2 linked regions of the Amycolatopsis sp. NBC_01480 genome follow. The protein of the gene in region 1 binds, or shares a complex with, the protein of each later gene. Links are inferred from orthologs where the notes say so. Each region holds a gene or a part of one and is shown on either strand. Other genes may lie near its edges. The genes, in order: dnaB and dnaG.

Region 1 (3,130 bases):
CGATGATCAGCACGCCCTCGTTGCGCAGCGGTGCGAGCTTGCGGCCGACGTCGAAAAGCGCCTGCGGGTCGAGGGACGGCATCGAGATCTGCAGCACCGGGATGTCGGCGCCGGGGTACATCTCGACGAGTGGCACGTACGCGCCGTGGTCCAGCCCGCGCTCCGGCGCGTCGTGCACCGGCGTCGTGGTGGAGTGCAACAGTTTTCGGACCTGGCGGGCCAGCTCGGGCGCGCCGGGCGCGGCGTACTCGACCTGGTAGTAGCGGTCGGCGAAGCCCCAGAAGTCGTAGACCAGCGGGACGGTGGTGGTCGCCCCGAGCGTCAAGGGCGCCTCTTCCCAGTGCGCCGAGACGATCAGGATCGCCTTCGGCCGCGGCAGGTTCGCGGACCAGCCCGCCAGCTGCCGGGTCCACGTCGCGTCGTCGGCGAGCGGCGGCGCACCGTGGCTGAGGTACAGGACCGGTGTTGGCGCCATCGTTTGCCTCCAATATTTGAAACTTCAACTACCAGAGTACGCGACGTCGGCGAGTTCCGGGATATTTCCTGGATCAGCGGAAGTTTCATCGACAGAAAGTTTTCTGTGACTGTAAACTAAGCTCGACCCGGTCCGACTGAGTGAGGAAGCCACCATGAGCGCCATCCACATCGTCCGCGACTACCCGCACTCCCCCGCGAAGGTCTGGCGAGCCGTCACCGACCCGGCGCTGATCCCGCGGTGGACCTCGACCGGCGCGGGCGGCCGTCCGGAGGGCCTGGTCCTGGTGCCGGGCGCGAAGTTCCAGTTCCACGCGAAACCCAAGCCCGGCTGGAACGGGGTAGTGGACTGCGAGGTGCTCGAAGTGATTGAGCCGTCGCTGTTTCGCTACTCGTGGACCGACAGCGCGGGCGGCGACGTGACGGAGGTCGTGTACCGGCTCGAGCCCCACGCCGGCGGCACGCGTTTCACCTACGACCACACGGGTTTCACCGGGGTCGGCGGATTTCTCATGGCCCGGCTGCTCGGCACCGTCCGCCGGAAGATGCTGCGAGCCGGCTTACCCGCCGTCCTGGACACCCTCGACGACGGTTCCCCCGTCGCGTAGCGGCGAGTGGATGGAGACCTTCCGCGTCAGTCGTGCGCGAGGTCGACGAAACGGCTGTAGTGCAGCTGGTGCGCGACGACGATCGTGCTGGTCGGGCCGGCACGGTGCTTCGCCAGGATCAGGTCCGCCTCGCCGGCGCGGGGGTCGTCGCGCTCCCAGGCGTCCGGTCGGTTGATCAGGATGACGATGTCCGCGTCCTGCTCCAGCGAGCCGGACTCACGCAGGTCGGACAGCATCGGCTTCTTGTCGGTGCGCTGTTCCGGGCCACGGTTCAGCTGGGAGATCGCGATCACCGGTACCTCGATCTCCTTCGCCAGCAGCTTGAGCTGCCGCGAGAACTCCGAGACCTCCTGCTGCCGCGACTCGACGCGCTTGCCCGACGTCATCAGCTGCAGGTAGTCGACGATCACGAGCTTGAGGTCGTGCCGCTGCTTGAGCCGCCGGGCCTTCGCGCGGATCTCCATCATCGTCATGTTCGGCGAGTCGTCGACGAACAGCGGCGCCTCGGAGACCTCGCTCATCCGCCGGGCCAGCCGGGTCCAGTCGTCGTCGGACATCTTGCCACCGCGCATGTCGGCGAGCCGGATCTTGGCTTCGGCCGAGAGCATGCGCATGACGATCTCGGTGCGGCTCATTTCCAGCGAGAAGATGACGCTGGTCAGGCCGTGCTTGATGGACGCCGAGCGGACGAAGTCCAGGCCGAGGGTCGACTTGCCGACACCGGGGCGGGCCGCGACGATGATCATCTGGCCGGGGTGCAGGCCGTTCGTCAGCTCGTCGAAGTCGGCGAACCCGGTCGGGATGCCCTGCGACTGGCCGCCGCGCGAGGCGATCGCGTCGATCTCGTCCATGGTCGGCTGCAGCAGGTCTTCGAGCGCGACGTAGTCCTCGCTCGTGCGCCGCTCGGTGACGTCGTAGATCGCGGCCTGCGCGCGGTCGACGACCTCGTCGATGTTGGCGCCGTCGGCGGCCGCCGCGCCGTAGCCGTACTGCACGATCCGCGTGCCCGCCTCGACGAGCCGGCGCAGCACCGCCTTCTCGGAGACGATCTCGGCGTAGTAGCCGGCGTTGGCCGCGGTGGGCACGGTCGCGATCAGCGTGTGCAGGTACGGCGCACCGCCGACGCGGCCGAGCTCGCCCCGCCGCTCCAGCTCGGCCGAGACCGTGATCGGGTCGGCGGGCTCGCCGCGGCCGTAGAGGTCGAGGATGCAGTCGTACACCGCCTGGTGCGCAGGCCGGTAGAAGTCGCCGGGGCCGAGCGCCTCGATGACGTCGGCGATCGCGTCCTTCGACAGCAGCATGCCGCCCAGCACCGACTGCTCGGCCGCGAGGTCCTGCGGCGGCTGGCGGTCGAAGCCGCCGGACCCGGGGTCGCTCGGACCCGGGTCGGACTCCGCGTACGTCGGACCGCGGTCGTCGGTCAGCGCCACCGCCCCGGACACCTCCTCGGCCGACCGCACCCCGGCCGGCTCACGCTTCACTTCTCGAACAGGTCATGTGTCGAACTGCCCGGCACCGGCCCGTTTCACGTAACCCGAGTCATGCGAACACCAGTTCGATTATGCCGGATCCTCCCCGGCTTTCCCAGTCGCCCGCCGAACCCCTCCTGATGATGTACGGCGTCCCTCTCGCCCGTGGATCGACGCGCCGAGCGCCACCGTGAGTACTGGGCGACAGCGCACGCTAGATCCCTCGTTAGGAGCAATGCAATTCCGGGTGTTGACCGTCCTGTGGACAACTTGTGGATGACTGGGGGCAACCAGTCACAGGCAGCCGTAACGCTGTGGACAAGTTGGGGACAAGGCTGATCGGCTTGGATAAACCCCCAGGTCAAGCCCTGCGCAGAGACTGTGGAGAACTTTGTCGAAACTCGTCCGGCGTGTCGCGCCCGGCGCGTCGTTCGGCGTGTCGCGGCCGACCCGGTTCAGCCGCCTGTGGATGAATGCTACGGAGCGTAGAGCCATGACACGGTGGGCTGAACGGACGACGAGGAGCGGCATTGCCGACCCGCCCGCTGCGCTGTGTAACCGCTGAGCGAGAAGCCGCAG
Region 2 (3,180 bases), 3.0 Mb from region 1 along the record:
GCAAGTAAACAGTACGGCTGTACTGAGTACGAGCGTACTGCTAGCGCTGCGGACCCGCCAGCTTCTCCGCGACCTCTTCGGCGATGGCCGAGACCAGCGCCGGGTCCGTGCCCGGGTCGGGGCGCACCTGCAGCACCGTGCCGTCGTGGCCGGGCACCTTGCGCTGCACGAACCAGGCGCCGCCGCCGGGCAGCTCGTGGCGGTGGCGCGTGCGCACCGAGCCGTCGACGCGCAGCCGCACCTGCTGCGGCACCTTGCCCGGGTCCGGCAGCCGGAACCGCACCGGCTCGAGGTCGCTCAGCACGACGACCCCGCCGGCGCGCTCGGTTTCCGCCGACTCGGTCAGTGTGAAGACGCCGTCGGCCCAGGTCGCCTTGGCCACCAGGTGCCAGCCGACGCGCCGGGCGCCGCCCTCGCCGTCCGGGAGCCACAGGCCGAGCGAGGTGACGACCAGGTGCCCGCCGCCCTCGACCGCCGCCGCGGCGATCACGTTCTCACCCGGCTCCGGGCGCGCCGGGAATCCTTCCGGGAGCCCGTTTCCGAAGATCCGGCTCAGCCAGCCCATCTCAGTCCCATCCGCTGGCGGCCTGCTGCCGCAGCGCTTTCCGGTACTGCTCCAGCGCCACCAGGTCGCCGAACAGCGCGCGGTAGTCGTCCGGCGCCTCGACCGGCGAAAGCCGCTGCAGCTTCGATTTGATCTCGCCGATCTGCCGGCCGACGAGGCTCTCCTGCACGCCCGCGAGCACTCCCGAGATGTACCGGGAGTCGACTTCGCCCAAGGCGCGCAACGGTTCCACGGACAGCTCGCTGAGCACCCGCCGGACCGTCCCTTCCGGACAGTGCTGCGCCGCGGCGTCCAGCAGCGCCGGGCCGGTGAGCCCGGACGCCGCGCCGCCCGCCTTGAGCACGGCCAGGTGGATCGCGACGTACACCGGGTGCGTGAACGCCTCCTCCGGCAGCGAGTCGTACTCCGGGCCGGCGATCGCGGGCTGCTGCAGCGCGGCCTTGAGCGCCTCGCGCTGGCCGGTGAACCGCGGGTCGCCCGGCGCGGGCCGCGGCAGATCCTGTTCCTTGGGCTCCGGCTCGGGCGCCTGCCTCGAGGCCGCCTGGCGCAACGGCGGCCCGCCGCGCTTCGCCGTGGCGCCCGCGCTGCCGCGCACCCGGTTCACCACCTGGGCCACGTCCTGCCAGCCCACCCACCAGGCCAGCTTGGACGCGTAGCCGTCGCGGCTGGCGCGGTCCTTGATCGACGCCACCATCGGCACCGTCTTCTGCAGCGCGGCGACCTGCCCGTCGACCGAGTCGAGGTCGAACTGCTTGAGCATGCTCTTGATCGCGAACTCGAACAGCGGCGTCCGGCGCGCGACCAGGTCCTTCACCGCCGCGTCGCCCTTGGCGATGCGCAGCTCGCACGGGTCCATGCCGTCCGGCGCGACCGCGATGTAGGTCTGCCCGGCGAAGGTCTGGTCGCCCTCGAACGCCTTGAGCGCGGCCTTCTGGCCCGCCGCGTCGCCGTCGAAGGTGAAGATCACCTCGCCGCGGAACGCGTCGTCGTCCATCATCAGCCGGCGCAGCACCTTCATGTGGTCCTCGCCGAACGCGGTGCCCGAGGACGCGACGGCCGTGGGCACCCCGGAAGCGTGCATCGCCATCACGTCGGTGTAGCCCTCGACCACGACCACCTGGTGCCGCTTCGCGATCTCGCGCTTGGCCTGGTCGAGGCCGAACATCACCTGCGACTTCTTGTAGATCGGCGTCTCGGAGGTGTTGAGGTACTTGGCCTCGATCCGGTCGTCGTCGAACAGCCGGCGCGCGCCGAAGCCCACCACGTCGTTGCCGACGTCGCGGATCGGCCAGACCAGCCGCCGGTGGAAGCGGTCCATCGGGCCGCGCTGGCCCTCCTTGGACAAGCCCGACGCGAGCAGCTCCTTGACCTCGAACCCGTGGTTGAGCAGGTACTTCGTCAGCTTGTCCCAGCCGCCGGGCGCGTAGCCGCAGCCGAACTGCTTCGCGGCCGCCGCGTCGAATCCGCGCTCCGACAGGAAGTCGCGGGCTGTGCGAGCCTCGTCGGTGGCCAATTGCTCGATGTAGAACGCGCTCGCCGCCCGGTGCGCCTCGATCAGCCGCGCGCGGGTGCCGCGGTCGCGCTGAGCCGCCCCGCCCCCGCCGCCCTCGTAGGTCAGCCGGAGCCCGGCCCGGTCGGCCAGCCGCTCGACCGCCTCGACGAACGAGACGAGGTCGATCTTCTGGATGAACTTGATGACGTCGCCGCCCTCGCCACAGCCGAAGCAGTGGAAGGTGCCGTGCGAGGGGCGCACATTGAACGACGGGGTCTTCTCGTTGTGGAACGGGCAGAGGCCCTTGAGGCTGCCTCCGCCGGCCCGCCGCAGCGCGACGTACTCCCCGATGACCTCGTCGATCCGGTTGCGCTCACGCACCTCCGCGATGTCGCTCTCCCGAATCCGTCCTGCCACGGCATCCACTCTAGTTCTCCCGCCCCGGCGCCCGTGCGGCACACTCTCCCCTTATGCGCACACCTTCGGCTCTGGCCGGTTTCGCCGACGAGTTCGCGGCGCACCGGGGGCACCTGCTGGGCGTGGCCTACCGGCTCACCGGCACGCGGGCGGACGCCGAGGACGCCGTGCAGGAGTCGTGGCTGCGGCTGGCCGGGCTGGACGACGCGGGCCGCGCGGCCATCCGCGATCTGCGCGGCTGGCTGACCACGGTGGTCGGCCGGATCTGCCTCGACCGGCTGCGCTCGGCGGCGGTGCAGCGTGAGCGGTACGTGGGCCAGTGGCTGCCGGAGCCGATCGTGACGCCGTTCGGCATGCCGGTGAGCGAAGACCCGCTGGACGCCGCCGTGCGCGACGACGGCATCCGCATGGCTGCGATGGTGGTGCTCGACAAGCTGACGCCGGAGCAGCGCGTCGCCTTCGTGCTGCACGACGCGTTTTCGGTCCCGTTCGGCGAGATCGGCGACATCCTGGGCTGCTCGGCCGACGCCGCGCGCCAGCACGGCTCCCGCGGGCGGCGGGCGCTGGCCCAGGCGGACCCGCCGCAGCGCGTCGAGCTGTCCGAACAGCAGCACCTGCTGGAGAAGTTCGTCACCGCGCTGCTGGCCGGCGACATCCGCGGGATGACCGAGCTGCTGCACCCGGACGTGGTGCTGATAGGCGACTC

The links.
Region 2: the proteins of dnaB (region 1) and dnaG are in contact, whole or in part, in a crystal structure (PDB 2R6A), measured with the Geobacillus stearothermophilus proteins. The link is inferred for Amycolatopsis sp. NBC_01480 from one-to-one orthologs. Residues at the interface, in WP_033016901.1 of Geobacillus stearothermophilus: Ser13, Glu15, Ala16, Gln18, Glu91, Leu92, Asp94, Ala95, Val96, Pro97, Thr98, Ala99, Ala100, Asn101, Tyr104, Tyr105, Ile108; in WP_049624496.1 of Geobacillus stearothermophilus: Lys456, Leu457, Leu458, Pro459, Ala460, Asn463, Ala464, Leu467, Leu535, Leu536, Ile537, Ala538, Gln544, Glu545, Asp548, Tyr549, His552.

What each region holds. Positions count from the first base shown.
Region 1 is NZ_CP109442.1:3,202,491-3,205,620, reverse strand. Bases 311-3,128 are described here. They hold dnaB (replicative DNA helicase), read right to left. Parts: upstream 2,513-3,128; coding sequence 1,109-2,512; downstream 311-1,108. Other genes in these bases: OG371_RS15200 (SRPBCC family protein), read left to right, coding at 630-1,082; OG371_RS15205 (dioxygenase family protein), read right to left, coding at 311-475. In the rest of the region: more of OG371_RS15205, read right to left, coding at 1-310. UniProt on the Escherichia coli protein: The main replicative DNA helicase, it participates in initiation and elongation during chromosome replication. Travels ahead of the DNA replisome, separating dsDNA into templates for DNA synthesis.
Region 2 is NZ_CP109442.1:247,732-250,911, forward strand. What follows is about bases 26-2,893. They hold dnaG (DNA primase), read right to left. Parts: upstream 2,484-2,893; coding sequence 567-2,483; downstream 26-566. Other genes in these bases: OG371_RS01195 (hypothetical protein), read right to left, coding at 41-565; OG371_RS01205 (sigma-70 family RNA polymerase sigma factor), read left to right, coding at 2,528-2,893. In the rest of the region: more of OG371_RS01205, read left to right, coding at 2,894-3,180. UniProt on the Escherichia coli protein: RNA polymerase that catalyzes the synthesis of short RNA molecules used as primers for DNA polymerase during DNA replication.